Regions from separate parts of the Bacillus sp. Marseille-P3661 genome, predicted to be linked through region 3. Evidence: a T-box and tRNA genes for the amino acid it is inferred to sense, from the RefSeq annotation. Region 3 holds a T-box; the other regions hold tRNA genes.
What was found. A T-box is a leader RNA that pairs with one kind of tRNA and senses whether it is charged. The one in region 3 lies ahead of alaS (alanine--tRNA ligase), so its partner is inferred to be a tRNA-Ala.
Positions count from the first base shown of each region.

Region 1: it encodes a tRNA-Ala, which carries the amino acid that the T-box ahead of alaS (alanine--tRNA ligase) is inferred to sense. The anticodon was not compared.
Region 2: it encodes a tRNA-Ala, which carries the amino acid that the T-box ahead of alaS (alanine--tRNA ligase) is inferred to sense. The anticodon was not compared.

Region 1 covers NZ_LT965957.1:204,846-214,953, reverse strand. Annotated here, with positions in the region: rRNA gene C1724_RS22150 (16S ribosomal RNA) at 204-1,752, shown strand; rRNA gene C1724_RS22145 (23S ribosomal RNA) at 1,905-4,841, shown strand; rRNA gene rrf (5S ribosomal RNA) at 5,030-5,146, shown strand; tRNA gene C1724_RS22135 (tRNA-Glu) at 5,261-5,335, shown strand; tRNA gene C1724_RS22130 (tRNA-Val) at 5,340-5,415, shown strand; tRNA gene C1724_RS22125 (tRNA-Thr) at 5,421-5,496, shown strand; tRNA gene C1724_RS22120 (tRNA-Lys) at 5,678-5,753, shown strand; tRNA gene C1724_RS22115 (tRNA-Leu) at 5,759-5,839, shown strand; tRNA gene C1724_RS22110 (tRNA-Gly) at 5,857-5,931, shown strand; tRNA gene C1724_RS22105 (tRNA-Leu) at 5,940-6,028, shown strand; tRNA gene C1724_RS22100 (tRNA-Arg) at 6,179-6,255, shown strand; tRNA gene C1724_RS22095 (tRNA-Pro) at 6,259-6,335, shown strand; tRNA gene C1724_RS22090 (tRNA-Ala) at 6,348-6,423, shown strand; tRNA gene C1724_RS22085 (tRNA-Ser) at 6,439-6,528, shown strand; tRNA gene C1724_RS22080 (tRNA-Met) at 6,700-6,773, shown strand; tRNA gene C1724_RS22075 (tRNA-Asp) at 6,777-6,853, shown strand; tRNA gene C1724_RS22070 (tRNA-Phe) at 6,897-6,969, shown strand; tRNA gene C1724_RS22065 (tRNA-Tyr) at 6,985-7,069, shown strand; tRNA gene C1724_RS22060 (tRNA-His) at 7,085-7,160, shown strand; tRNA gene C1724_RS22055 (tRNA-Gln) at 7,183-7,257, shown strand; tRNA gene C1724_RS22050 (tRNA-Cys) at 7,268-7,341, shown strand; tRNA gene C1724_RS22045 (tRNA-Gly) at 7,362-7,435, shown strand; tRNA gene C1724_RS22040 (tRNA-Ile) at 7,447-7,523, shown strand; tRNA gene C1724_RS22035 (tRNA-Asn) at 7,544-7,618, shown strand; tRNA gene C1724_RS22030 (tRNA-Ser) at 7,630-7,720, shown strand; tRNA gene C1724_RS22025 (tRNA-Arg) at 7,735-7,808, shown strand; gene C1724_RS22020 (ribonuclease J) at 8,023-9,696, shown strand; gene phaC (class III poly(R)-hydroxyalkanoic acid synthase subunit PhaC) at 9,800-10,108, opposite strand, start outside.
Region 2 covers NZ_LT965954.1:657,599-667,706, reverse strand. Annotated here, with positions in the region: gene C1724_RS14360 (competence protein ComK) at 1-328, shown strand, start outside; gene C1724_RS14355 (hypothetical protein) at 332-697, opposite strand; gene C1724_RS14350 (TVP38/TMEM64 family protein) at 883-1,476, shown strand; gene lepB (signal peptidase I) at 1,609-2,160, shown strand; rRNA gene C1724_RS14340 (16S ribosomal RNA) at 2,605-4,153, shown strand; rRNA gene C1724_RS14335 (23S ribosomal RNA) at 4,306-7,242, shown strand; rRNA gene rrf (5S ribosomal RNA) at 7,458-7,574, shown strand; tRNA gene C1724_RS14325 (tRNA-Val) at 7,584-7,659, shown strand; tRNA gene C1724_RS14320 (tRNA-Met) at 7,827-7,903, shown strand; tRNA gene C1724_RS14315 (tRNA-Asp) at 7,928-8,003, shown strand; tRNA gene C1724_RS14310 (tRNA-Thr) at 8,011-8,086, shown strand; tRNA gene C1724_RS14305 (tRNA-Lys) at 8,268-8,343, shown strand; tRNA gene C1724_RS14300 (tRNA-Leu) at 8,350-8,430, shown strand; tRNA gene C1724_RS14295 (tRNA-Gly) at 8,508-8,582, shown strand; tRNA gene C1724_RS14290 (tRNA-Leu) at 8,591-8,679, shown strand; tRNA gene C1724_RS14285 (tRNA-Arg) at 8,695-8,771, shown strand; tRNA gene C1724_RS14280 (tRNA-Pro) at 8,775-8,851, shown strand; tRNA gene C1724_RS14275 (tRNA-Ala) at 8,865-8,937, shown strand; tRNA gene C1724_RS14270 (tRNA-Met) at 8,959-9,032, shown strand; tRNA gene C1724_RS14265 (tRNA-Ile) at 9,093-9,166, shown strand; tRNA gene C1724_RS14260 (tRNA-Ser) at 9,188-9,280, shown strand; tRNA gene C1724_RS14255 (tRNA-Phe) at 9,290-9,365, shown strand; tRNA gene C1724_RS14250 (tRNA-Gln) at 9,379-9,453, shown strand; tRNA gene C1724_RS14245 (tRNA-Gly) at 9,466-9,539, shown strand; tRNA gene C1724_RS14240 (tRNA-Ile) at 9,550-9,623, shown strand; tRNA gene C1724_RS14235 (tRNA-Asn) at 9,630-9,704, shown strand; tRNA gene C1724_RS14230 (tRNA-Ser) at 9,708-9,798, shown strand; tRNA gene C1724_RS14225 (tRNA-Glu) at 9,817-9,888, shown strand.
Region 3 covers NZ_LT965953.1:919,348-929,455, reverse strand. Annotated here, with positions in the region: gene C1724_RS04190 (peptidase U32 family protein) at 1-155, opposite strand, end outside; gene C1724_RS04185 (peptidase U32 family protein) at 192-1,121, opposite strand; gene C1724_RS04180 (O-methyltransferase) at 1,126-1,773, opposite strand; gene mltG (endolytic transglycosylase MltG) at 1,870-3,018, opposite strand; gene C1724_RS04170 (DUF1292 domain-containing protein) at 3,368-3,667, opposite strand; gene ruvX (Holliday junction resolvase RuvX) at 3,682-4,098, opposite strand; gene C1724_RS04160 (IreB family regulatory phosphoprotein) at 4,098-4,370, opposite strand; gene alaS (alanine--tRNA ligase) at 4,477-7,113, opposite strand; T-box leader at 7,255-7,509, opposite strand; gene C1724_RS04150 (AI-2E family transporter) at 7,576-8,652, opposite strand; gene C1724_RS04145 (YrzQ family protein) at 8,947-9,081, opposite strand; gene C1724_RS04140 (hypothetical protein) at 9,106-9,294, opposite strand; gene C1724_RS04135 (PRC-barrel domain-containing protein) at 9,328-9,819, opposite strand; gene recD2 (SF1B family DNA helicase RecD2) at 9,896-10,108, opposite strand, start outside.

The DNA of each region.
Region 1 (10,108 bases), on a different contig from region 3:
GGGTGTTATGATAACCCTTGTCCTTATTGCTTAGTGATGATGTATAAATGTTCTTTGAAAACTAAACAAAATGTCAAGCGTGCAAAACAAGTTGAACTAAGTTCAACAACCAAGTCAGTTTATTAGTTTGAGCAATCAAACCCTTTTCGGTCGACTAAAGTCCACAACATCCTGTTGTGAACGTCGACACTTGAACATCCTGTTCTTCGGAGAGTTTGATCCTGGCTCAGGACGAACGCTGGCGGCGTGCCTAATACATGCAAGTCGAGCGGATGACGAGGAGCTTGCTCCTCTGATTCAGCGGCGGACGGGTGAGTAACACGTGGGCAACCTGCCTGTAAGACTGGGATAACTTCGGGAAACCGGAGCTAATACCGGATAATCTCTTGAACCACATGGTTTAAGAATAAAAGATGGTTTCGGCTATCACTTACAGATGGGCCCGCGGCGCATTAGCTAGTTGGTGAGGTAACGGCTCACCAAGGCGACGATGCGTAGCCGACCTGAGAGGGTGATCGGCCACACTGGGACTGAGACACGGCCCAGACTCCTACGGGAGGCAGCAGTAGGGAATCTTCCGCAATGGACGAAAGTCTGACGGAGCAACGCCGCGTGAGCGATGAAGGCCTTCGGGTCGTAAAGCTCTGTTGTTAGGGAAGAACACGTACCAGTTAACTGCTGGTACCTTGACGGTACCTAACCAGAAAGCCACGGCTAACTACGTGCCAGCAGCCGCGGTAATACGTAGGTGGCAAGCGTTGTCCGGAATTATTGGGCGTAAAGCGCGCGAAGGCGGTTTCTTAAGTCTGATGTGAAAGCACCCGGCTAAACCGGGGAGGGTCATTGGAAACTGGGAAACTTGAGTGCAGAAGAGGAGAGTGGAATTCCACGTGTAGCGGTGAAATGCGTAGAGATGTGGAGGAACACCAGTGGCGAAGGCGACTCTCTGGTCTGTAACTGACGCTGAGGCGCGAAAGCGTGGGGAGCGAACAGGATTAGATACCCTGGTAGTCCACGCCGTAAACGATGAGTGCTAAGTGTTGGAGGGTTTCCGCCCTTCAGTGCTGCAGCTAACGCATTAAGCACTCCGCCTGGGGAGTACGGTCGCAAGACTGAAACTCAAAGGAATTGACGGGGGCCCGCACAAGCGGTGGAGCATGTGGTTTAATTCGAAGCAACGCGAAGAACCTTACCAGGTCTTGACATCCTCTGCTACTTCTAGAGATAGAAGGTTCCCCTTCGGGGGACAGAGTGACAGGTGGTGCATGGTTGTCGTCAGCTCGTGTCGTGAGATGTTGGGTTAAGTCCCGCAACGAGCGCAACCCTTGTCCTTAGTTGCCAGCATTCAGTTGGGCACTCTAAGGAGACTGCCGGTGACAAACCGGAGGAAGGTGGGGATGACGTCAAATCATCATGCCCCTTATGACCTGGGCTACACACGTGCTACAATGGATGGTACAAAGGGTTGCGAGACCGCGAGGTTGAGCCAATCCCATAAAGCCATTCTCAGTTCGGATTGTAGGCTGCAACTCGCCTACATGAAGCTGGAATCGCTAGTAATCGCGGATCAGCATGCCGCGGTGAATACGTTCCCGGGCCTTGTACACACCGCCCGTCACACCACGAGAGTTTGTAACACCCGAAGTCGGTGGGGTAACCTTTTGGAGCCAGCCGCCTAAGGTGGGACAGATGATTGGGGTGAAGTCGTAACAAGGTAGCCGTATCGGAAGGTGCGGCTGGATCACCTCCTTTCTAAGGAAGAATTACGAAGACGCGCTTAGACATTTTGTTTAGTTTTGAGAGAGCATTCTCTCTATATTGTTCTTTGAAAACTAGATAGCAATAACATTCATATTTACTGTAGAAAAGTTCTTATTAAAATCTTGATGATTAAGATCATCTTAGGTTAAGTGAATAAGGGCGCACGGTGAATGCCTTGGCACTAGGAGCCGATGAAGGACGGGACTAACACCGATATGCTTCGGGGAGCTGTAAGTAAGCTTTGATCCGGAGATTTCCGAATGGGGAAACCCACTGTTCGTAATGGAACAGGATCTGTACCTGAATACATAGGGTACTGAAGGCAGACCCGGGGAACTGAAACATCTAAGTACCCGGAGGAAGAGAAAGCAAACGCGATTTCCTGAGTAGCGGCGAGCGAAACGGAAGAAGCCCAAACCAAGAGGCTTGCCTCTTGGGGTTGTAGGACACTCTATACGGAGTTACAAAGGAACGAAGTAGGTGAAGTGGTTTGGAAAGACCAGCCGAAGAAGGTAACAGCCCTGTAGCTGAAACTTCGTTCTCTCTTGAGTGGATCCTGAGTACGGCGGGACACGTGAAATCCCGTCGGAAGCTGGGAGGACCATCTCCCAAGGCTAAATACTCCCTAGTGACCGATAGTGAACCAGTACCGTGAGGGAAAGGTGAAAAGCACCCCGGAAGGGGAGTGAAAGAGATCCTGAAACCGTGTGCCTACAAGTAGTTGGAGCCCATTTATGGGTGACAGCGTGCCTTTTGTAGAATGAACCGGCGAGTTACGATCCCGTGCAAGGTTAAGTCGAAGAGACGGAGCCGCAGCGAAAGCGAGTCTGAATAGGGCGATTGTAGTACGTGGTCGTAGACCCGAAACCAGGTGATCTACCCATGTCCAGGGTGAAGTCCAGGTAACACTGGATGGAGGCCCGAACCCACGCACGTTGAAAAGTGCGGGGATGAGGTGTGGGTAGCGGAGAAATTCCAATCGAACTTGGAGATAGCTGGTTCTCCCCGAAATAGCTTTAGGGCTAGCCTTAAGGTAAGAGTCTTGGAGGTAGAGCACTGATTGGACTAGGGGCCCCCATCGGGTTACCGAATTCAGTCAAACTCCGAATGCCAAAGACTTATCCTTAGGAGTCAGACTACGAGTGATAAGGTCCGTGGTCAAGAGGGAAACAGCCCAGATCACCAGCTAAGGTCCCAAAGTATACGTTAAGTGGCAAAGGATGTGGAGTTGCTTAGACAACCAGGATGTTGGCTTAGAAGCAGCCACCATTTAAAGAGTGCGTAATAGCTCACTGGTCGAGTGACTCTGCGCCGAAAATGTAACGGGGCTAAACGTATCACCGAAGCTGTGGATTGACACTTACGTGTCAGTGGTAGGGGAGCGTTCTAAGGGCTTTGAAGCTAGACCGGAAGGACTAGTGGAGCGCTTAGAAGTGAGAATGCCGGTGTGAGTAGCGAAAAGACAAGTGAGAATCTTGTCCATCGAAAGCCTAAGGTTTCCTGAGGAAGGCTCGTCCGCTCAGGGTTAGTCGGGACCTAAGCCGAGGCCGAAAGGCGTAGGCGATGGCCAACAGGTTGATATTCCTGTACCACCTCTTTACCGTTTGAGCAATGGAGGGACGCAGGAGGATAGGGTAAGCGCGCTGTTGGATATGCGCGTCCAAGCAGTTAGGCTGGTAAGTAGGCAAATCCGCTTACCACATAAGCTGAGCTGTGATGGCGAGGGAAATATAGTACCGAAGTTCCTGATTCCACACTGCCAAGAAAAGCTTCTAGCGAGGTAGAAGGTGCCCGTACCGCAAACCGACACAGGTAGGCGAGGAGAGAATCCTAAGATGCGCGAGAGAACTCTCGTTAAGGAACTCGGCAAAATGACCCCGTAACTTCGGGAGAAGGGGTGCTCTGATAGCGTGCAAGCGCGAGAGAGCCGCAGTGAATAGGCCCAAGCGACTGTTTAGCAAAAACACAGGTCTCTGCGAAGCCGCAAGGCGAAGTATAGGGGCTGACACCTGCCCGGTGCTGGAAGGTTAAGAGGAGAGGTTATCCTTTTCGGAGAAGCTTTGAATCGAAGCCCCAGTAAACGGCGGCCGTAACTATAACGGTCCTAAGGTAGCGAAATTCCTTGTCAGGTAAGTTCTGACCCGCACGAAAGGTGTAACGATTTGGGCACTGTCTCAACGAGAGACTCGGTGAAATCATAGTACCTGTGAAGATGCAGGTTACCCGCGACAGGACGGAAAGACCCCGTGGAGCTTTACTGCAACCTGATATTGAATTTTGGTACAGCTTGTACAGGATAGGTAGGAGCCTGAGAAGCCGGAGCGCCAGCTTCGGTGGAGGCATCGGTGGGATACTACCCTGGCTGTATTGAAATTCTAACCCGCGCCCCTGATCGGGGCGGGAGACAGTGTCAGGTGGGCAGTTTGACTGGGGCGGTCGCCTCCTAAAGAGTAACGGAGGCGCCCAAAGGTTCCCTCAGAATGGTTGGAAATCATTCGTAGAGTGTAAAGGCACAAGGGAGCTTGACTGCGAGACCTACAAGTCGAGCAGGGACGAAAGTCGGGCTTAGTGATCCGGTGGTTCCGCATGGAAGGGCCATCGCTCAACGGATAAAAGCTACCCCGGGGATAACAGGCTTATCTCCCCCAAGAGTCCACATCGACGGGGAGGTTTGGCACCTCGATGTCGGCTCATCGCATCCTGGGGCTGTAGTCGGTCCCAAGGGTTGGGCTGTTCGCCCATTAAAGCGGTACGCGAGCTGGGTTCAGAACGTCGTGAGACAGTTCGGTCCCTATCCGTCGTGGGCGTCGGAAATTTGAGAGGAGCTGTCCTTAGTACGAGAGGACCGGGATGGACACACCGCTGGTGTACCAGTTGTTCTGCCAAGAGCATCGCTGGGTAGCTATGTGTGGACGGGATAAGTGCTGAAAGCATCTAAGCATGAAGCCCCCCTCAAGATGAGATTTCCCATTACTTTAAGTAAGTAAGATCCCTCAGAGATGATGAGGTAGATAGGTTCGAGGTGGAAGCATGGTGACATGTGGAGCTGACGAATACTAATCGATCGAGGACTTAACCAAGTAGAAAACCTGACACGACTGTTCAGACTCGATGAGCAAATGTTCTTCCGACGAAGAAGTCGATAGACTTCCGGAGGAGGAAGGTTATTTGATCTCGAGAGTCTAGGAGTGGAAGGTGGACAATTACCTACAGTTTATGAATGCTTGTTATCTAGTTTTGAGGGAACAACCTCAGGTTAAATAAATTGTTTGGTGACGATAGCGAAGAGGTCACACCCGTTCCCATTCCGAACACGGAAGTTAAGCTCTTCAGCGCCGATGGTAGTTGGGGGCTGTCTCCCTGTGAGAGTAGGACGTTGCCAAGCAAATGCATATGGATTTTCTAAAAAAATATTGACTTCCACGAAAGTGTGTGTTAATATAAATCTTGTGAGAATAAAATGAACAATAAATAGTGAAATGAAATCTCAATGTAATTTGGCCCGTTGGTCAAGCGGTTAAGACACCGCCCTTTCACGGCGGTAACACGGGTTCGAATCCCGTACGGGTCACCAAATTGGAGGATTAGCTCAGCTGGGAGAGCACCTGCCTTACAAGCAGGGGGTCGGCGGTTCGATCCCGTCATCCTCCACCATAATTGCCGGTGTAGCTCAATTGGCAGAGCAACTGACTTGTAATCAGTAGGTTGGGGGTTCGATTCCTCTCGCCGGCACCACTTTCTTAAAAAATGTACGAGCCATTAGCTCAGTCGGTAGAGCACAACCGAGTAAGCATCCTTGAATAAGCTTCAGAACCTCAATCGAACAACATCATTGAATAAACGATATGAGATTGAGGTGTCGTAGATGCAGTAGAAACATTGGCACAATATAAAATTAATAATCGTACTTTGATACGAGCCATTAGCTCAGTCGGTAGAGCATCTGACTTTTAATCAGAGGGTCGAAGGTTCGAGTCCTTCATGGCTCACCATTTTTGCGGGTGTGGCGGAATTGGCAGACGCACTAGACTTAGGATCTAGCGCCTATGGCGTGGGGGTTCAAGTCCCTCCACCCGCACTTTAAAACACAATATTGCGGAAGTAGTTCAGTGGTAGAACACCACCTTGCCAAGGTGGGGGTCGCGGGTTCGAATCCCGTCTTCCGCTCCAAAAGTCCTGCCGGGGTGGTGGAATTGGCAGACACACAGGACTTAAAATCCTGCGGTAGGTGACTACCGTGCCGGTTCAAGTCCGGCCCTCGGCACCATTTAAATGCGCCCGTAGCTCAATTGGATAGAGCGACGAGCAAAACATCCATGAAATACGACGAGTTGTCCCGACGGATCTAACATCCATGAAAAGCTAGAAGAGGAAGGGACATCTGACATACAAAACTTTTATAGAAGATTAAACGAATGCGCCCGTAGCTCAATTGGATAGAGCGTCTGACTACGGATCAGAAGGTTATGGGTTCGACTCCTGTCGGGCGCGCCATTTCGGGAAGTAGCTCAGCTTGGTAGAGCACTTGGTTTGGGACCAAGGGGTCGCAGGTTCGAATCCTGTCTTCCCGACCATGTAATTACTTTGGGGCCTTAGCTCAGCTGGGAGAGCGCCTGCCTTGCACGCAGGAGGTCAGCGGTTCGATCCCGCTAGGCTCCACCATAATCACTTTAATGCGGAGGAATACCCAAGTCCGGCTGAAGGGATCGGTCTTGAAAACCGACAGGCGGGTTAAACCGCGCGGGGGGTCGAATCCCTCTTCCTCCGCCCTTTAATAAAAATAGTATTATCGCGGGGTGGAGCAACGAGCAAAACATCCGTGAATAAACTACGAGTTGTCCCGACGCATTAACATCTTTGAATATACGAGAAGAGGAAGGGACAGTCATTTTTTCTACAGATCCCTAAGCAAGTACAAAATTATTATAATATTATTATCGCGGGGTGGAGCAGTCTGGTAGCTCGTCGGGCTCATAACCCGAAGGTCACAGGTTCAAATCCTGTCCCCGCAATTTGGTCCGGTAGTTCAGCTGGTTAGAATGCCTGCCTGTCACGCAGGAGGTCGCGGGTTCGAGTCCCGTCCGGACCGCCATCTTTATATCAGTAGAATTTCTACTGTTCATATAGATTTTTTTGGCTCGATAGCTCAGTCGGTAGAGCAGAGGACTGAAAATCCTCGTGTCGGCAGTTCGATTCTGTCTCGAGCCACTTTAAATTTTATACGGAGGGGTAGCGAAGTGGCTAAACGCGGCGGACTGTAAATCCGCTCCCTGTGGGTTCGGCAGTTCGAATCTGTCCCCCTCCACCATTTATAAATAATATGGCGGTTGTGGCGAAGTGGTTAACGCACCGGATTGTGGCTCCGGCATTCGTGGGTTCGATCCCCATCAGTCGCCCCATATATTTTATTCTTTTTATTGGTGGGCTATAGCCAAGCGGTAAGGCAACGGACTTTGACTCCGTCATGCGCTGGTTCGAATCCAGCTAGCCCAGCCATTTCTAACATGGCAGCATAGCCAAGTGGTAAGGCAGAGGTCTGCAAAACCTTTATCACCGGTTCAAATCCGGTTGCTGCCTCCAATTAATATAAAACTCCTTTTGCGGGTGTAGTTTAGTGGTAAAACTACAGCCTTCCAAGCTGTTGTCGTGGGTTCGATTCCCATCACCCGCTCCAGATTTATTAATGGGCCTATAGCTCAGCTGGTTAGAGCGCACGCCTGATAAGCGTGAGGTCGATGGTTCGAGTCCATTTAGGCCCACCATACTCTTAAATCATAGTTGTTCCGCAGTAGCTCAGTGGTAGAGCATTCGGCTGTTAACCGAACGGTCGTAGGTTCGAATCCTACCTGCGGAGCCATTTTTAATTTTGGAGAAGTACTCAAGTGGCTGAAGAGGCGCCCCTGCTAAGGGTGTAGGTCGGGTAACCGGCGCGAGGGTTCAAATCCCTCCTTCTCCGCCATATATAAATTGTATGTCCCAGTAGCTCAGCTGGATAGAGCAACGGCCTTCTAAGCCGTCGGTCGGGAGTTCGAATCTCTCCTGGGACGCTAACCAAAAGACTAGAAGTAACATGCTTCTAGTCTTTTTTTATACATATATATAAACTGTCTCCATAACTGTTGGGTAGTCATAAGGAAATGGTAGTAAAGTAAATCTACTTGTTGTACTGGTAAACCGTTTTAATATACTAGTAAGTCTCTAATAAAGAAATGCTAACTAGGCCATACTATATAGAAAATTATATAGTAGGAGGTATTATAGTTGAGCTTAAAAAGTAAAGCATTATCGATTTTTGCATTGGGCGGTTTAAACGAGATCGGAAAAAATATGTATGCTATTGAATATGATAATAAAATTATTGTGGTTGATTGCGGTAATAAATTTCCCGATGAGAGCTTGTTGGGGATTGATTTAATAATTCCTGATGTTACTTATTTAGAAGAAAATAGAGATAAAGTTAAAGCCTTAATTCTAACTCATGGCCATGAGGATCATATTGGTGGTATCGCATACTTTTTAAAAAAATTAAATGTACCGGTTTATGCAACTAGTTTTACGCTCGGATTAATTGAATTAAAGCTACAAGAGCATAAATTATTAAGGGAAACTGAACTGCATGAAATTGACTCAAACACTAATCTAAACTTTGATGATATCAACATAAGATTTTTTAAAGTAAACCATAGTATACCCGATTGTGTCGGAATAGTTTTCAATACACCGGAAGGCGCGGTTGTACATACTGGTGATTTTAAGTTTGATTTAACTCCTGTAAATAATGAACATTCAGAAATCCATAAAATGGCGGATATTGGTAGTAATGGAGTGTTGTTACTAATTTCAGAAAGTACAAATGCCGAACGTCCTGGTGGTACTCCTTCTGAACAAATGGTAGGAGAACATATAATAGAGGCTTTCATGAAAGCTAAACAAAAAATAGTTATATCTACATTTGCATCAAATATTAATCGTGTTCAACAAATTGTTGTGGCTGCGCAGCTTACAAACAGAAAGATAGTATTGCTCGGGAGAAGTATGGTAAATGTTGTTGCAGTTGCAATCGAACGTGGTTATTTAGATGTACCTGAAGGCATGATCATTGATCAAAACGAAATTAATGAGTTGCCGCCAGATAAGGTCGTCATCTTATGTACAGGAAGTCAAGGAGAACCGTTAGCTGCTCTTGCACGTTTATCAACTGGTGATTATCGTGGCGTAGAAATATTACCTGACGATACAGTAATTTTTGCAGCTGGTCCTATCCCTGGTAACGAAAGAAGTATTACACGAATCGTTGATAATTTATTTGCACTTGGAGCAAAAGTTATTTATGGATCTGGAAGTGCATCTGGTATGCATGTTTCCGGACATGGCTATCAGGAAGACTTAAAGCTCATGCTTACTTTAATGAAACCCAAATATTTTGTACCGATACATGGTGAATTTAGAATGCTGCATCAGCATCGAATATTAGCTGAATCGGTTGGGGTAGAAAAGGGTAATACATTTATAATGAATAATGGTGATGTTGTTGATATTGAAAATGGAGTTGCTAGGCAAACACGAAGTATACCAGTTGGAAATACTTATGTAGATGGAATTGGTGTAGGCGATGTAGGTGATATTGTATTACGGGATCGAAAACAACTCTCAGAGGATGGTATGCTTGTTATTGTATTAACAATGAGTAGAAGAGACAAGAAACTTATTTCTGAGCCTGACACGATTACTCGTGGATTTGTATATGTTAGAAATTCCGAAGAACTTCTTCGTGATGTAAATCAGCTTATAAAAAAGACTGTTAGTGATGTACAAAAATCCAATAAAAATCAGTGGAATGACATTAAATTAAGTATAAAAAAATCGGTAGGACAATATTTATATCAACAAACGAAAAGGAAACCGATGATTCTACCAATTATCATTGAAGTATGATTGAAGTATAGGTATTAATTATCGTTATTACAAATATGTAAAGTAAATACTTCATAAAAAAGTTAAGGGCCTTGAATGCTAGCATTTAAGGCCCTTAACTTTTTTATTTTGATCGTTTAGCTAACCATTCACTAATTTTAGGAAATGTGATTTGAAGTGCTTTTGGGCCAAAGGTAACAGAGACATGCCCTGTTGGTACACAAATATATTCCTTGTCAGTACTTGAAATTTTCTCCATTAGCGCTTCTGCTTGATGTGGCATGGCGATTACATCACGCTCACCAGCAATGTTAAGAACATTAGCTTTAATTGCCCCCAAATCTACTTGTCGTCCGCGGATTGTAAGCTTATCTTTGATTAATTTATTCTGCTGATAAAACTCGCGAATCCATTGGCGATATGCTTCACCAGG
Region 2 (10,108 bases), on a different contig from region 3:
GACTCGTGAATTAACTGGAATTACTTATAAACCACCCATTGCTATAGATCCAACTAATGAAATCTATATGTTTCCAACCGTATCTCCATATAAAGACACCTGTGCGTGGATTGCCCACTCTTACATACTAAACTATCATACGGTAGCTCCTGAAAAAACTATAATCACCTTTACCAACCATCAATCTATTATATTGAATGTTTCAAAAGGCTCTTTCGAGAACCAATTAAATAAAACTGCTCAATTTAGGTTTATTTTATCAAAACGATTAATTTGGAATCAGCAAAAGATTAGAAAGTATCCTCAAAAGGAATTAGACTTAGTTTAGAAATTAATCCTTAACTTCACTATGTGTTAAATATTCTAGTAATAATAATTCCACTTTATTTTTAATTCGTGGATTAAAATAATTATGTTTTTCCTCATATCCTTTATACACGAATAGGTAGCATGAAAATACATTGTCCTTGTCTTCGTGAAAGACTTTCATCTGTTTTTTTTGCATTTTAAGTTTTACCGCTTTTAAATCTTTGTGAACCTTGGTAATTGTTCTTTCGATTAAATGGATATATGGTTTTTTTAATTTGAATTCTCCTTGTTTAATTAATAAAAGGTCTTTGTTTAGAATAGTTAATACCATAGGCAGAAAAATGGACATTTCAAATATATTGCGCTCCTCATCACTAATATTGTCCAACTTTATCACCTCTTAAATAAGAACATCTGTTTGGTTTTATTTTAATTAAAAGCACCAATAAAAGCAAGCATTAATATTATTTAATTTGCTTGTACTTTATGTTTTCGTAAAACAAAAATAGTGTAGTATCATTTTTATTGGGGAAAGTAAGAAGAGTTATATTAGGGTATAAGGGAGTATCGTGGATGGACTTACAAGATTTTAAAGACTTTTTTACGATCGAAAATATATTACATCTGCTTAATGATTATGCAGCATTAGGTCCAATTCCCGGAATTTTACTACCTATGTTAGAAGCGTTTATACCTATACTTCCATTATTTCTGTTTGTAATGGCAAATGCTGCAGCATTTGGTCTTTGGAAGGGTTTTTTACTTTCATGGATAGGAGCAACGTTAGGTGCACTTCTAGTGTTTTTTATTACAAGGAGACTTGGACAGAGGAGATTTTTTCGATTTTTAGCTAAGCATGCGCAAGTTAGAAAACTAATGAATTGGGTTGAACGTCATGGTTTTGGTTTTTTGTTTCTATTATTATGTTTTCCTTTCTCACCATCATCTGTAATCAATATTGTTGCAGGATTATCGAGGGTGAGTATTTATCAGTTTATGTTAGCGGTATTGCTTGGTAAATTAATTATGATTTTCACTATTTCGTTTATCGGCTATGATGTTCGATCATTAATAGAAGAACCTTTAAAAACTGTTATTGTTTTAATATTAATATTCTTATTATGGATTATTGGTAAAAAGATTGAAATTAGAATTCAGAAAGGGTGAACTCCTTTCACAGTTTTACAGTTTATTTGAATTAAAAAGTTTGTTTCTCATTCATTTACTTTTTGAGCTTGTTGATTTACACGTCCAAAACTCATTGATAAAATATGGATATATCTAGATGGGGGAGTGGGCATGAATCAACTGAAAAGTAATGAGGGTGTGGAATGGTTAAAAACAATAGGTATAGCTATTGTTCTAGCGGTGTTTTTTAGATCGTTTTTCTTTTCTAGCTATATCGTCGATGGTGAATCAATGATGCCAACGTTAGAAGATGGGAATTTATTAATTATTAATAAAATCGGCTATGAAGTTGGTAAGTTAGAAAGGTTTGATGTCATTGTTTTTCATGCGACGAAGGAAGATGATTATGTAAAAAGAATTATCGGATTGCCTGGAGATAAAATAGAATACGCTGATGATGTCCTCTATATAAATGGAGAGCCCTATAAAGAACCGTATTTAGAAAAGTATAAAACCAATTTAGATGAGAACCTTACTGGAAATTTTGATTTACCCCATCTTACTGGACATGATGTTGTCCCAGAGGGCCATATTTTTGTACTCGGGGACAATCGAAGAGAAAGTTTAGATAGCCGTTTCTTTGGATTTGTAGATATAGATAGGATTGTAGGGGAAGTGAACTTAAGATATTGGCCAGTGGACGAAATAGGAATAAAATTTTAAGAACAAGATCTCATTCTTGTTCTTTTTATTATTTCAAATCAAGGCTATTTCAACTGACTAATCTTAAGAGAAATCAGGAGCATGCGCCTTATGTTAATAGTTATCATTCATTACTTACATTTTTTTGTTTCTTGTTGTATTTCATTTGATAAAGTGGTATGATACAAAATGTCGCTGAAAAAAACCAACTTATATTCTGAAATAAAAAAGAAGTTGACTTCCGCGAAAACAAGTGATAAAGTTATTCTTGTTGAGTCCGAAGTGTGACCGACGAGCTTAATAAAAAAAGTAAAATAAAGCATTGACTTCTATGAATTGGTGTGATAAGATGATTCTTGTCACTAAAAATGTTCTTTGAAAACTAAACAAAATGTCAAGCGTGCAAAACAAGTTGAACTCTAGTTCAACAACCAAGTCAGTATATTAGTTTGAGCAATCAAACCCTTTTCGGAGAGTTTGATCCTGGCTCAGGACGAACGCTGGCGGCGTGCCTAATACATGCAAGTCGAGCGGATGACGAGGAGCTTGCTCCTCTGATTCAGCGGCGGACGGGTGAGTAACACGTGGGCAACCTGCCTGTAAGACTGGGATAACTTCGGGAAACCGGAGCTAATACCGGATAATCTCTTGAACCACATGGTTTAAGAATAAAAGATGGTTTCGGCTATCACTTACAGATGGGCCCGCGGCGCATTAGCTAGTTGGTGAGGTAACGGCTCACCAAGGCGACGATGCGTAGCCGACCTGAGAGGGTGATCGGCCACACTGGGACTGAGACACGGCCCAGACTCCTACGGGAGGCAGCAGTAGGGAATCTTCCGCAATGGACGAAAGTCTGACGGAGCAACGCCGCGTGAGCGATGAAGGCCTTCGGGTCGTAAAACTCTGTTGTTAGGGAAGAACACGTACCAGTTAACTGCTGGTACCTTGACGGTACCTAACCAGAAAGCCACGGCTAACTACGTGCCAGCAGCCGCGGTAATACGTAGGTGGCAAGCGTTGTCCGGAATTATTGGGCGTAAAGCGCGCGCAGGCGGTTTCTTAAGTCTGATGTGAAAGCCCCCGGCTCAACCGGGGAGGGTCATTGGAAACTGGGAAACTTGAGTGCAGAAGAGGAGAGTGGAATTCCACGTGTAGCGGTGAAATGCGTAGAGATGTGGAGGAACACCAGTGGCGAAGGCGACTCTCTGGTCTGTAACTGACGCTGAGGCGCGAAAGCGTGGGGAGCGAACAGGATTAGATACCCTGGTAGTCCACGCCGTAAACGATGAGTGCTAAGTGTTGGAGGGTTTCCGCCCTTCAGTGCTGCAGCTAACGCATTAAGCACTCCGCCTGGGGAGTACGGTCGCAAGACTGAAACTCAAAGGAATTGACGGGGGCCCGCACAAGCGGTGGAGCATGTGGTTTAATTCGAAGCAACGCGAAGAACCTTACCAGGTCTTGACATCCTCTGCTACTTCTAGAGATAGAAGGTTCCCCTTCGGGGGACAGAGTGACAGGTGGTGCATGGTTGTCGTCAGCTCGTGTCGTGAGATGTTGGGTTAAGTCCCGCAACGAGCGCAACCCTTGTCCTTAGTTGCCAGCATTCAGTTGGGCACTCTAAGGAGACTGCCGGTGACAAACCGGAGGAAGGTGGGGATGACGTCAAATCATCATGCCCCTTATGACCTGGGCTACACACGTGCTACAATGGATGGTACAAAGGGTTGCGAGACCGCGAGGTTGAGCCAATCCCATAAAGCCATTCTCAGTTCGGATTGTAGGCTGCAACTCGCCTACATGAAGCTGGAATCGCTAGTAATCGCGGATCAGCATGCCGCGGTGAATACGTTCCCGGGCCTTGTACACACCGCCCGTCACACCACGAGAGTTTGTAACACCCGAAGTCGGTGGGGTAACCTTTTGGAGCCAGCCGCCTAAGGTGGGACAGATGATTGGGGTGAAGTCGTAACAAGGTAGCCGTATCGGAAGGTGCGGCTGGATCACCTCCTTTCTAAGGAAGAATTACGAAGACGCGCTTAGACATTTTGTTTAGTTTTGAGAGAGCATTCTCTCTATATTGTTCTTTGAAAACTAGATAGCAATAACATTCATATTTACTGTAGAAAAGTTCTTATTAAAATCTTGATGATTAAGATCATCTTAGGTTAAGTGAATAAGGGCGCACGGTGAATGCCTTGGCACTAGGAGCCGATGAAGGACGGGACTAACACCGATATGCTTCGGGGAGCTGTAAGTAAGCTTTGATCCGGAGATTTCCGAATGGGGAAACCCACTGTTCGTAATGGAACAGGATCTGTACCTGAATACATAGGGTACTGAAGGCAGACCCGGGGAACTGAAACATCTAAGTACCCGGAGGAAGAGAAAGCAAACGCGATTTCCTGAGTAGCGGCGAGCGAAACGGAAGAAGCCCAAACCAAGAGGCTTGCCTCTTGGGGTTGTAGGACACTCTATACGGAGTTACAAAGGAACGAAGTAGGTGAAGTGGTTTGGAAAGACCAGCCGAAGAAGGTAACAGCCCTGTAGCTGAAACTTCGTTCTCTCTTGAGTGGATCCTGAGTACGGCGGGACACGTGAAATCCCGTCGGAAGCTGGGAGGACCATCTCCCAAGGCTAAATACTCCCTAGTGACCGATAGTGAACCAGTACCGTGAGGGAAAGGTGAAAAGCACCCCGGAAGGGGAGTGAAAGAGATCCTGAAACCGTGTGCCTACAAGTAGTTGGAGCCCATTTATGGGTGACAGCGTGCCTTTTGTAGAATGAACCGGCGAGTTACGATCCCGTGCAAGGTTAAGTCGAAGAGACGGAGCCGCAGCGAAAGCGAGTCTGAATAGGGCGATTGTAGTACGTGGTCGTAGACCCGAAACCAGGTGATCTACCCATGTCCAGGGTGAAGTCCAGGTAACACTGGATGGAGGCCCGAACCCACGCACGTTGAAAAGTGCGGGGATGAGGTGTGGGTAGCGGAGAAATTCCAATCGAACTTGGAGATAGCTGGTTCTCCCCGAAATAGCTTTAGGGCTAGCCTTAAGGTAAGAGTCTTGGAGGTAGAGCACTGATTGGACTAGGGGCCCCCATCGGGTTACCGAATTCAGTCAAACTCCGAATGCCAAAGACTTATCCTTAGGAGTCAGACTACGAGTGATAAGGTCCGTGGTCAAGAGGGAAACAGCCCAGATCACCAGCTAAGGTCCCAAAGTATACGTTAAGTGGCAAAGGATGTGGAGTTGCTTAGACAACCAGGATGTTGGCTTAGAAGCAGCCACCATTTAAAGAGTGCGTAATAGCTCACTGGTCGAGTGACTCTGCGCCGAAAATGTAACGGGGCTAAACGTATCACCGAAGCTGTGGATTGACACTTACGTGTCAGTGGTAGGGGAGCGTTCTAAGGGCTTTGAAGCTAGACCGGAAGGACTAGTGGAGCGCTTAGAAGTGAGAATGCCGGTGTGAGTAGCGAAAAGACAAGTGAGAATCTTGTCCATCGAAAGCCTAAGGTTTCCTGAGGAAGGCTCGTCCGCTCAGGGTTAGTCGGGACCTAAGCCGAGGCCGAAAGGCGTAGGCGATGGCCAACAGGTTGATATTCCTGTACCACCTCTTTACCGTTTGAGCAATGGAGGGACGCAGGAGGATAGGGTAAGCGCGCTGTTGGATATGCGCGTCCAAGCAGTTAGGCTGGTAAGTAGGCAAATCCGCTTACCACATAAGCTGAGCTGTGATGGCGAGGGAAATATAGTACCGAAGTTCCTGATTCCACACTGCCAAGAAAAGCTTCTAGCGAGGTAGAAGGTGCCCGTACCGCAAACCGACACAGGTAGGCGAGGAGAGAATCCTAAGATGCGCGAGAGAACTCTCGTTAAGGAACTCGGCAAAATGACCCCGTAACTTCGGGAGAAGGGGTGCTCTGATAGCGTGCAAGCGCGAGAGAGCCGCAGTGAATAGGCCCAAGCGACTGTTTAGCAAAAACACAGGTCTCTGCGAAGCCGCAAGGCGAAGTATAGGGGCTGACACCTGCCCGGTGCTGGAAGGTTAAGAGGAGAGGTTATCCTTTTCGGAGAAGCTTTGAATCGAAGCCCCAGTAAACGGCGGCCGTAACTATAACGGTCCTAAGGTAGCGAAATTCCTTGTCAGGTAAGTTCTGACCCGCACGAAAGGTGTAACGATTTGGGCACTGTCTCAACGAGAGACTCGGTGAAATCATAGTACCTGTGAAGATGCAGGTTACCCGCGACAGGACGGAAAGACCCCGTGGAGCTTTACTGCAACCTGATATTGAATTTTGGTACAGCTTGTACAGGATAGGTAGGAGCCTGAGAAGCCGGAGCGCCAGCTTCGGTGGAGGCATCGGTGGGATACTACCCTGGCTGTATTGAAATTCTAACCCGCGCCCCTGATCGGGGCGGGAGACAGTGTCAGGTGGGCAGTTTGACTGGGGCGGTCGCCTCCTAAAGAGTAACGGAGGCGCCCAAAGGTTCCCTCAGAATGGTTGGAAATCATTCGTAGAGTGTAAAGGCACAAGGGAGCTTGACTGCGAGACCTACAAGTCGAGCAGGGACGAAAGTCGGGCTTAGTGATCCGGTGGTTCCGCATGGAAGGGCCATCGCTCAACGGATAAAAGCTACCCCGGGGATAACAGGCTTATCTCCCCCAAGAGTCCACATCGACGGGGAGGTTTGGCACCTCGATGTCGGCTCATCGCATCCTGGGGCTGTAGTCGGTCCCAAGGGTTGGGCTGTTCGCCCATTAAAGCGGTACGCGAGCTGGGTTCAGAACGTCGTGAGACAGTTCGGTCCCTATCCGTCGTGGGCGTCGGAAATTTGAGAGGAGCTGTCCTTAGTACGAGAGGACCGGGATGGACACACCGCTGGTGTACCAGTTGTTCTGCCAAGAGCATCGCTGGGTAGCTATGTGTGGACGGGATAAGTGCTGAAAGCATCTAAGCATGAAGCCCCCCTCAAGATGAGATTTCCCATTACTTTAAGTAAGTAAGATCCCTCAGAGATGATGAGGTAGATAGGTTCGAGGTGGAAGCATGGCGACATGTGGAGCTGACGAATACTAATCGATCGAGGACTTAACCAAAACGAAAAGCGGAAGTGCCCGTCAAGCGACGTAAGGACTGAAGCACATCGACTGAGATAAAGGAAACACGAAGAGCGGTAGCGATTCGATGTTGACTTATCGTAGGGAGGTGGGCGAAGTTCACTAGTCGCTGGGCACTGGAGCTGGACAATTACAGTTGAATATGAATGCTTGTTATCTAGTTTTGAGGGAACAACCTCAGGTTAGATAAATTGTTTGGTGACGATAGCGAAGAGGTCACACCCGTTCCCATTCCGAACACGGAAGTTAAGCTCTTCAGCGCCAATGGTAGTTGGGGGCTGTCCCCCTGTGAGAGTAGGACGTTGCCAAGCATTAAATATGGAGGATTAGCTCAGCTGGGAGAGCACCTGCCTTACAAGCAGGGGGTCGGCGGTTCGATCCCGTCATCCTCCACCATTTATTAAAATTCTATTATCGCGGGGTGGAGCAACGAGCAAAACATCCGTGAATAATCTCCGAGTTGTCCCGACACATAAACATCTATGAATTAACGAGAAGAGAAAGAGACAGTCAGATTCTATCCAAATTTAATAGCAGCTACAAAATTATTCTAATATTATTATCGCGGGGTGGAGCAGTCTGGTAGCTCGTCGGGCTCATAACCCGAAGGTCGCAGGTTCAAATCCTGTCCCCGCAACCAATTTATAAATATCAATTGTTATGTGGTTCCGTGGTGTAGTGGTTAACATGCCTGCCTGTCACGCAGGAGATCGCGGGTTCGATCCCCGTCGGAACCGCCATATATATGCCGGTGTAGCTCAATTGGCAGAGCAACTGACTTGTAATCAGTAGGTTGGGGGTTCGATTCCTCTCGCCGGCACCACTTTCTTAAAAAATGTACGAGCCATTAGCTCAGTCGGTAGAGCACGATCGAGTAAGCATCCTTGAATAAGCTTCAGAACCTCAATCTAACAACATCAATGAATAAACGATATGAGATTGAGGTGTCGTAGATGCAGTAGAAACATTGGCATAATACAAAATTAATAATCGTACTTTGATACGAGCCATTAGCTCAGTCGGTAGAGCATCTGACTTTTAATCAGAGGGTCGAAGGTTCGAGTCCTTCATGGCTCACCATTATTTGCGGGTGTGGCGGAATTGGCAGACGCACTAGACTTAGGATCTAGCGCCTATGGCGTGGGGGTTCAAGTCCCTCCACCCGCACTTTAAAACAAAGGAACTCCGACTAAGATCGGTCACGTCCTGTGACCAACGTCGAAGTCAGTACATCATGTACAAGCGCGGAAGTAGTTCAGTGGTAGAACACCACCTTGCCAAGGTGGGGGTCGCGGGTTCGAATCCCGTCTTCCGCTCCAAAAGTCCTGCCGGGGTGGTGGAATTGGCAGACACACAGGACTTAAAATCCTGCGGTAGGTGACTATCGTGCCGGTTCAAGTCCGGCCCTCGGCACCATTTAAATAATGTTGCGCGCCCGTAGCTCAATTGGATAGAGCGTCTGACTACGGATCAGAAGGTTATGGGTTCGACTCCTGTCGGGCGCGCCATTTCGGGAAGTAGCTCAGCTTGGTAGAGCACTTGGTTTGGGACCAAGGGGTCGCAGGTTCGAATCCTGTCTTCCCGACCATGTAAATTACTTTGGGGCCTTAGCTCAGCTGGGAGAGCGCCTGCCTTGCACGCAGGAGGTCAGCGGTTCGATCCCGCTAGGCTCCACTTATTTTAATAAATTATTATGGCGGTGTAGCTCAGCTGGCTAGAGCGTACGGTTCATACCCGTAAGGTCGGGGGTTCGATCCCCTCCGCCGCTATTACAAAACATATTTTTATAGCTTATTATAATATAAAAGTATGTAAACTTATAATTGCATGGACCCTTAGCTCAGCTGGTTAGAGCTATCGGCTCATAACCGATCGGTCGCAGGTTCGAGTCCTGCAGGGTCCACTTTATTAAATTATTCATTGCGGAGGAATACCCAAGTCCGGCTGAAGGGATCGGTCTTGAAAACCGACAGGCGGGTTAAACCGCGCGGGGGTTCGAATCCCTCTTCCTCCGCCATATTATTACGGCTCGATAGCTCAGTCGGTAGAGCAGAGGACTGAAAATCCTCGTGTCGGCAGTTCGATTCTGTCTCGAGCCACCATTAATTACTTTGTTGGGCTATAGCCAAGCGGTAAGGCAACGGACTTTGACTCCGTCATGCGCTGGTTCGAATCCAGCTAGCCCAGCCATATAATTTATATGCGGGTGTAGTTTAGTGGTAAAACTACAGCCTTCCAAGCTGTTGTCGTGGGTTCGATTCCCATCACCCGCTCCATTTACAATATGGGCCTGTAGCTCAGCTGGTTAGAGCGCACGCCTGATAAGCGTGAGGTCGATGGTTCAAGTCCATTCAGGCCCATTTTCTTCCACAGTAGCTCAGTGGTAGAGCTATCGGCTGTTAACCGATCGGTCGCAGGTTCGAATCCTGCCTGTGGAGCCATTCGGAGAAGTACTCAAGTGGCTGAAGAGGCGCCCCTGCTAAGGGTGTAGGTCGGGTAACTGGCGCGAGGGTTCAAATCCCTCCTTCTCCGCCAGCAGAAGGTAATAAATATGGCCCGTTGGTCAAGCGGTTAAGACACCGCCCTTTCACGGCGGTAACACGGGTTCGAATCCCGTACGGGTCATCAAAAAAAAGAGATCAAGAGGTAATTATCCTCTTGATCTTTTTTTTATAGAAAGACTTTATATTTTGAAGGACATACCGAACCTTTATAAGAATAAGTGAAAAATTTCCTGATTGATCCTCAAAAACCTTATTTGTTAAAATAGGGTTCATTCATTTGTCTTCATAATTTTCCAACGTTAGTATTTCACTAATAAATTAATTTCTAGTAATGGATTTTA
Region 3 (10,108 bases):
TATTCTTGTCCACCAATAAAAACAGCATCTGCTCCATAATGTACAGCTATTTTTAATTTTTCTAAATTCCCTGCTGGAGCAAGTAGTTCAGGTTTTTTTACAATAACTCTTTTTCCATCTATAATTTTAGAAATCTTATCTGTTTGAACAGTCATAACTTACACTCCCTTCTCAATAGACTAACTTGCCTATTAATAAACTGTTTCTTTAAAGAAAAATCCTGTATCTAATGGACGATTAACTGGCTGAATTGCCACAATGTCCGCTAATAGTCGCTCTTTCCTATCTTCATATTCTTCTCGATTTTCTACACATAAATCAATTGCTTCACGATATTTTTTTGTAACTTCAATTATATATTCAGGTGCCTTTAAAATTCCTTCTATTTTTAAGCTGTCAATTTCAGCATCGATTAACTCCTCTAACTCATCAATAATACAAATATCATTTGGGCTCATAATATGTGTTCCATTTTCATCCTCAAAAATAGGATATTTATTATCACGCTCTTTATCATGTAAAAACATATTATGTTGTTTTCCTTTATTCTCTACTTCTAGCATTTTACCTTGGAACTCATAATAATTACCAACTAAGGAGCGTTTAGATTGAAACATTGCCATCATACCATGAACTTGAGCTTCAATTTCAACCTCTGCATTTTCTTTAATTTCAACGATCGCATCCATATTTAGTTCTCTAGCTAAAACAGAACGTGCAGCACCTTTTCGTCCCCAATAGTTACACGTATACCAGTTAGTTGCTGTCGTTTCAGTACTCCAGTGCAACTTCATAGTAGGGGCAGCATCTCGAACTGCCATTAATACAGCTGGATCACCGAAAACAATGGCGTCAGCACCTGCCTCTTGAACAAACTTAATATAATCACCAAGTTCCGCTAGTTTATCATTATGGAAAACCGCATTCATGGCAACATATGCCTTCATTCCGTGTTGATGAGCGGTTTTAATAGCAGTGGTTAAATCATTATGTTTAAACTCCCCAGCCAAACGCAAGCCATAGCGTTCCTCTCCTATGATTACAGCATTTGCACCGGCTTTTGCAAGCTCCTCAATATCATTGACACTTGTAGGAGTTACTAATAATTCTGGTTTTTTCATGTCTTCACCTCTTTCGACTAATTGCAATTCCATCGCCAACAGTTAATATAACAGTTTCGTAATCTTTATGGGTCATAAGCCATTGATTATAGGCTTTAATTTTGTCTATGATAGCTCTGTGTCGTTTATTATCAAGCACAATGTTCTCATTTGCAACGTGACCGCGGAATAATATGTTATCTGAATAAATAGCTCCGTTCTGTGTCATCATCGGACTATACAGCTCAAAAAAACGACGGTATTGACCTTTAGCGGCATCTATAAATAAACAATCATAAGGCCCGTCCATTTCTACTTGTTCTGCCAATTGTAATGCATCCCCAAAGTAAACTTTAATTTGATTTTGTAGATTTAAATTATTAATGTTTTCAATTGCTTTTTCATAACGATGTTGATCGCGCTCAATTGAAATCACATTACTATTCGGCAATGCTCTAGCCATACGAATAGCGGAATAACCAATTGCAGTTCCTATTTCTAATATAGTTTTGGGTTGCTGTAATCGCAATAATTGCAGCATAGCTTCTATGCCCACTAGTTCCATAATAGGAACGCCATGTTCTTTTGCATAGTTCTCTATTTTTGTTATTTCTTCTTCTCTTGCAGGGATGAGTGATTCAATGTAATTTGTTATTTCATTTGGCGTGAACAAGTAAATGAACCTCCTTTAAAACACTCAAGATATTTTATCACAACAACAGGGGGAATGCGAATTAGGAAGCCTCGAATTCCCCCATTCAACATTCCCCTACTCACTTTTTTTGTATTCATCCCACTCATGTCCATATTGGTTAATAGCCCGATTATGTTCATTAAGCGATTTAGAAAAAATGGTTTCCCCATTAGGTCGTGAATAAAAATATAAATAATTAGTTTCACTCGGATTTACCGCAGCTGACATAGACATCTCGCCAGGACTTGCAATTGGACCAGGAGGCAAACCAGGATTTTGATATGTGTTATAAGGTGAATCAACCTCTAAATCATCATAAGTAATTAGCACAGAATGTTTACCTAACGAGTATAAAACTGTTGGGTCCGTTTGTAACGGCATGCCTTGATCTAGTCGATTGTAGAAAACACTGGAAATTTTTTCTCGATCCGCCTTTTGCGTTGCTTCTTCTTCTATAAGAGATGCCATCGTTAAAAATTTGTGCACTGTAAGTCCTTTTTCTTCAAGTTGTCCTGTAAAGCCTGAAACCATTTCTTCTGTTTTAGTAAGCATTTCCTCGATGATAAAATCGATTGATGGATCTTTCTCAAAAAATTGGTACGTTGCAGGGAATAAATACCCCTCTAACGGATATCGAATACTAGGGTCAAATATCTCTTCAGTAATAATGGTTGGGTACTTTTCCATTAACTGTTGAATATAGTCTTTATTATTTAGTTGATCCATTATTTCTTCCACAGAATAATTTGTTTTTTTGGAAATAATCGTTGCCATTTCCTCGATATGTTTGCCTTCAGGTATTGTAATTGAAAATAAAGCTTCTTTTATTACTTTACCTGTTTTTAATTGATCAATAATTTCTTGTATTTCCATCGACGGACTTAACTGATAGTCACCAGCTTGAAAGCCAGATTCATTTTTGAACTTCACATAATATCTGAAAACATTTTCATCTTTAATAAGTCCATTTTCTTCTAATATTCCTGCGATTCCCCGAACAGATGAACCGATTGGAATTGTAACTGTTTTTTCTGATTCATCTTGTACATCAACAGGTTTTAAAGCAGAAGTAATATATAGATAACCACCTATGACTACTGCAAGAAAAATTATAATTAAAACTGATAAAATGACTAGTACAATTTTACGTACGATTCGAGCTTCATGCTCTCGATCTTGTAGCTTATTGTGATAATCTGTTTCATCCGATTTAGATATATTCAAAATTATCCCCCCTTCATTCGTATTATTATACTATATAGTTCAAATATTTCGAGGGATTTTTTGTTAGAGATGCTCGAATTTTATCTAAAATAGGAGAAAAAAGCTATCAGCATATATGAAGATACTTCTATTTTACTAGTATATACTACTTTTAACATTTACTATCTCACTATAAAAGTGGTAACCTTTCCGGTACTTACCTTAGCAGGTATGATTATAACAATTTGTTACCATTCTCTCGGTCTCGCTACTATACCATTATCGTTCAGCCATAGTACCTTACAAAAGTGTATATACTTTCCTATTTTCAAAAAAAACGAACCAGCAAGCTGGTCCGTTTCACTATTGTTTATTCTTCATCGCCCTCATTCTCTGAGAATGTAGCTAACATTTCCTCGATGATTTCCCACTCTTCGTCAGTTTCAACTGGAAATAAACTTACATCGTCTTCTTCTCCACTTTCTTCAAAACGGAAAGCAAAAACTTCTACTTCCTCTTCATCATCGTCATTATGGTTATCGCCTACCGGCTCTAATACCATGTATGATTTACCTGTTTCATCCACATCAAATGTAAATAATACTTCAAATAGATGCTCTTCACCATGTTCATCTGGAATAATAATTCTTTCTCTTTCCTCTTTAGCCATAAAATACACTCTCCTTATTGTTTACTATCAAGAAACCCTTGTAAGATCATAACAGCCGCCATTTTGTCAATGACTTTCTTTCGCTTTTTCCGACTTACGTCACCACTTAATAAAATTCGTTCTGCAGCCATTGTTGAAAGCCTCTCATCCCATAGCACAACCTCAATATTAAATTGTTTTTTCAGAGTCTCTGCATACTCGAGACAGGCTTCGCCACGTGGACCAACAGTTCCATTCATATTCTTTGGAAAGCCGACAACTAACTTTTCAGGCTTGTACTGTTCTATTAGTTCAGCCATGCGATCCAAACCAAAATCACCTTGATCTACATCAATTTTGATCGTTTCTAAGCCCTGTGCAGTCCACCCTAATTCATCACTTACAGCAATTCCAATTGTTTTTGTTCCAACATCTAAACCAATTACTCTCATTAGTTTTTTCCATCCCGATGCGTCTCTAGATAGGATTTCACTAATTCTTCAATTAATTCATCTCTTTCAAGCTTCCTAATTATATTTCTAGCATCTTTATGGCGAGGAATATAAGCTGGATCACCTGAAAGTAAATACCCTACAATCTGATTAATAGGATTATAGCCCTTTTCTTGTAGCGCTTCATGAACTGTAAATAATACATCCTTTACATTCGTATCAACAGGCTCATCTTGGAAGTTAAATCGCATAGTTTTATCCAACGAGCTCATATGACACCTCCGTTCTTGGTGTATCTGAAAGGAACCTAAAGTAAAGGGCTCCCCATTTTTTTTCAAAAACACCATTTTTTCTCTATTGTACACTATATTGGTAAAATTACGAAATAGATTTCATCCATTCTTCAGCATAATTAAGAGCTTCTACTAATTGGCTAGGATTTTTACCACCGGCTTGTGCCATGTCTGGACGACCGCCACCGCCGCCGCCACAGCGCTGAGCCACTTCTTTAATTAATTTACCTGCATGATAACCCTTTTCGATTAAGTCTTTTGTAACACCTGCTGTCAGGTTTACCTTATCCTCATTAACAGCTCCAAGAATGATAACAGCAGAACCGAGCTTATTTTTAAGGTCATCAACCATGGAACGAAGGCTATTCATGTCTTTTGCATTTACCTTCTTCGCTAACAATTTCACGCCGTTCACTTCCACTACCTCATCTACTAGGTTAGCTGATTCGATATTACCAAGTTTAGCTGCTAATGATTCATTTTCCCGTTGTAATTGTCGAATTTCACCGTGCAATGTATCGATTCTAGCTGGTACCTCTTTACTATTTGTTTTCAACTTGCTTGCAGCCTCTTTTAAAATATTTACTTGATCATTCATTAATCGATACGCAGCTTCGCCTGTAACGGCTTCTACACGGCGTGTACCTGCACCAATCCCTGATTCAGAAACGATTTTAAATAGACCGATATGGGCTGTATTGCTTACGTGACAGCCACCACATAATTCTAAGCTGTATTCACCCACACGAACAACACGGACAACGTCACCGTATTTTTCACCGAATAAGGCCATCGCCCCCATTTCTTTCGCTTCCTGAAGATTTTTATTAAATATCTCGACACCAATACTATTCCAAATTTTATCATTAACAATCGCTTCAATTTGATCAAGTTCCTCTGGTTTAATTTGACCGAAATGCGAGAAATCAAAACGAAGACGATCTGGCGCTACTAATGATCCAGCCTGAGCAACGTGGTCACCTAACACATCCTTTAAGGCTTGATGCAGTAAATGTGTTGCAGTATGGTTTTTAATAATTCGATTACGATTATCTTCGTCAACTTGTGCAGTAACTTTTAAGCCTTTGCTAAGTATACCCTTTTCGACCACAACAGAATGTAAATTTTGACCGTTTGGAGCCTTTTGAACATCTTTAACTCGTAACACAAGCTCATCATTAGTTAAATATCCTTGATCAGCAATTTGACCACCTGATTCAGCATAGAAAGGAGTCACATTTAGCATGATTTGAGCTTCTTCACCAGTGCCAACATGTTCTGCATAGTTATTATTTTGTAGAACAACTTCAATCGTTGCCTCTGTATCAGTTTGGTCATACCCGATAAATTTGCTTTCAATTCTAATATCACCAAGTACACCACCTTGAACCTGCATGGAGCCTTCTTCATGACGTGCTTTACGCGCGCGTTCACGTTGTTTTTCCATTTCTGCATCAAAGTCATCTTTATTAATTGTCATTCCTGCTTCCTCAGCATACTCTTCCGTTAACTCATATGGAAATCCATAGGTATCGTACAAACGGAATGCATCTTCTCCTGGAAGAACAGTACTTCCTTTTGCCTTTTCCTTTTCAATCACTTCTGAAAGGATTGCCAAGCCTTCATTTAATGTTTCATGGAAACGTTCTTCCTCGTTCTTAACAACACGTTGAATAAATTCCTCTTTTGCTTTTACCTCTGGATAGAAATCAACCATTATTTCTCCGACGGTTGGAACTAGTTCAAACATGAATGGTCGGTGAATATTTATTTGCTTTGCATAACGAACCGCTCGACGAAGAAGACGACGCAATACATAACCCCTGCCCTCATTTGATGGCAGTGCTCCATCACCAATTGCAAATGTAACAGTTCTGATATGGTCAGCAATTACTTTAAATGCCTCATCCTTTTCAGTTGACACATTATATCTTTCGCCTGAAATTTCTTCAGTTGCTTTAATGATAGGCATAAATAAATCTGTATCAAAGTTCGTCGGCACTTCTTGCATAACTGAAGCTACGCGCTCTAGCCCCATCCCCGTATCAATATTCTTCTTTGGAAGCGGCGTATATGTATTGTCAGGATTATGATTAAATTCTGAGAATACTAAATTCCATATTTCAAGATAACGGTCATTTTCACCGCCAGGATATAATTCAGGATCGTTTACATCACTTCCATATTCTTCACCACGATCATAAAAGATCTCAGTATTTGGGCCACTTGGACCTTCACCAATATCCCAGAAGTTCCCTTCAAGACGTATAATCCGCTCTGCAGGAACGCCAATTTCTTCATTCCAAAAATCATACGCCTCGTGATCTTCTGGATGGATAGTAACAGATAGTAATTCAGGGTCTAAAGCCAACCATTTTTCACCAGTTAAGAATTCCCATGCCCATTCAATCGCTTCTTTCTTAAAGTAATCACCGATTGAGAAATTTCCCAGCATCTCAAAGAAAGTATGATGTCGAGCTGTCTTACCCACATTTTCGATATCATTTGTACGAATAGACTTTTGAGCATTACAAATTCTTGGGTTATCCGGAATGACTCGTCCATCAAAGTACTTTTTTAATGTTGCAACACCACTATTAATCCAAAGTAATGATGGATCTTCATGTGGTACTAATGACCGGCTCGGTTCAACAGCATGACCTTTCTCCTTAAAGAAGTCTAAATACATTTGTCGAATTTGTGCTGCAGTTAATTTTTTCATTGAATTATTCCTCCTACCTTAAATAAAAATAGAAAAACACATTACCTGCTCATAATGAAAATGAAGATATTATACTTTAATTTCTTTGATGAAGTAGTAATCCTTTTTAAAGTATAAAAAAGCCCTCAGTCCCTGCTTAAAAGCAGGGACGAGAGCTATTATTCTCGCGGTACCACCCTGATTATGAAGTGTGTTAACTAATAACTCCACTTCATCACCTCAATGCCTTAACGCGGCTACACGGCAAAGCTTATTAAGCTTTGCACTCTAGATTAGCTTTCTGTTACCCTTCATCTAAAACTCCTTTCAGCCTAGGGAGTTTCTCTCTTCGATCAAAAACACATTGTTTTTGTTTACAGATGGTCTGTAACGTACTTGATCCTTCATCATGTTAACATCATTTATTTGTACACATGAAATCATTTTAGACAAAATATGACTAGTTTGTCAAACAGTAGTTTATTACTCTGTTTGTGTTTTTTTTTCGAATGTAATTTTCAGATGATATAATATGACTCTTAGTACGGCAATGATAGGTACTGCTAAAATTAAGCCAAGAATGCCACTTATATGTTCTCCAACCAGAAGAGCAATTATAATAACAACAGGGTGCATATGTAAGCTTTTACCGACAATTAACGGTGATAATACATTCCCTTCCAAGAATTGTAAGAATAATATTATCAAAAAAACAATAATCACCATATTAAATGATATGGTTGAAGCGATAATAACTGCTGGGACAGCTCCAATAATGGGACCGAAATACGGAATAATATTGGTTACACCGATTATAAAACCCAAAATAAGCGGATAACTTATTCCACTAAGCCATAGGCCTATCGTTGCACAAACACCAATTACCAAACATACGAATAATTGCCCCCTTATATAACGTCCAAGTGACTCATCGATATCCTTTAATAAGGCAATACCTGATTTCCTCCATTTCCTAGGAGTTATATACCACGCTGCTTTTTTAAATATTGTAAAGTCTTTGAGCATATAAAAAACAATAAAAGGTATAATCGCAAATAATATAATTGAATTTAATAATTCCTTCATGAAAAGTAATAATCTTGAAATAAATCGATCTATCCCTTGCTCTAATCCATTAAGCCCCGCTTCTATTCTTTGATGAATACCTAATGGGAAATGCTCCGTTCTAAAATCAATTTCCTCAATCCAACTGCGATATGTATTCGTGAAATAAGGCAAATTTTTACTTAAATCCATCAATTGTTGAACAACTAATGGAATTAGCTTATATAGTAAAAAACCGATACCACCAAAGAAACAAAGGTATATACTTAAAATGGCTATTGATCGTGGAATTCCACGCCCGTGTAATCCTTCTACAAGTGGATGTAGTAAATATGTGATAAATCCTGCAATAAAAATTGGAACAAATGCAATTAAGAAAATGTCAAAAATAGGTTTCCAAAGCGGAGCCAGTTTTAAAAAAAATAAGTACATGCATAGAAAGATTATTAGCAATGTAGTGGATCGTATCAGCCATAGAATACTCCGATTTTGCATGAAACCACTCCCTACTAATTGATGAAAGAAGACTGCAGGTCGTTAATGATTTGCTAGACCTTTTATTTGATCTGGATCTGGTCCTTCATTGGCCTTATGATTAGGTTTGGGATCCAAAATTTGCTAGTCCCTTAAAATTTGTCATATATTTTACCATCATAAACAGCCCTCTTTTCTCATAGAAAAGAGGGCTGTCCCAAAGGACGGGCTCCCTTTAATACATTTAGTATCAACCAAAAAAGATCCTAATGCTTGCAGGGTTACCTCCCCATATCGGGACAGCCTCAATATAGCTTAGAAAGCTTTAGTAATTCGCTTTCTCATTTTTTTCATGTTCCTTGCACTAAACATATTGTTATTTCCCCTAGCCATATTATAGGCTACTGCTCCAATTCCAAGCGCTACTAAAGAAGTCATCGTTCTGTTCATAGCCAACACCACCTTGAGGAAATTTTACATTTCTAGTCGTAAATCCTCTTCTGCGAATAGATCATCTAATGAACTTAATGTTCCATCTTCTTCAACCTGATGTGTTAAAAACCGATCTTTATTGACGGATAGCTCAATAAAACAATTCCAACAATAGTATTGGTTCACACCAATTTTACCAAGATCCTTACTTGAACAGTTTGGGCACTTCATAGGGTATACTCACTCCTCTTTCACTAACAGGCTTTACTTATTTTGCGGATCAACTTCTACAATTAACACATCGTCACCGATCGTTAAAGGCTTATCCGTCTTAAATACTTTACGTCCTTCTGTCATATCCGCGAAAAAACCATCCGTTACTTCATACCCTACGATTGTGCCCAATTCTTCGCGGAAATATACATCTTCAACTAAGCCAAGTTTCTCTCCCTCAGTCGTAACTAATGGTTTTCCGAGAATTCTTTCGTGACCATTTTCAAGAAAATGACTTGGCTTTTTTTTTACTTGTATTGCCTTATTTTTTTGTTCATTCGATAACATTACGCCATCTATTCCAAAAGAGGCTATATCTGAAAGAGGAATAAGCTGATTTTTTTTAAACAGCCCTTTTGTATTCATCATTAAACCATTGACAGTACCCTGTTCATCAAAGTAAAGATCTAATACCTTCCCAAGTTCTTTACCAGACTTTGTTTCATAAATAGGTAAATCTTTTATAGAAGAGAACGTTCGCAAAAGGCACTCCACCTTTCGAACATCCAGTTTGTTTCAAAACATATTTGTTTTGAACACATCTTTATATTACGAAATTTTACAAGAAATCATACGGACTAACGTTTTCCATGTTGTTATTATCCAATTGCACCAATTCCGGATCTGTACTTAATGGACCATCAAACCGCTCGATAATTTTTTGTTGAAGCGAGGTCTGTCTTAAACCTTCATCCTGTCGGGATACACCTTGACGAAGTGCATCCTCCTCTCCACATAAAATCAAGTAATTCTTACTGCGCGTAACTGCAGT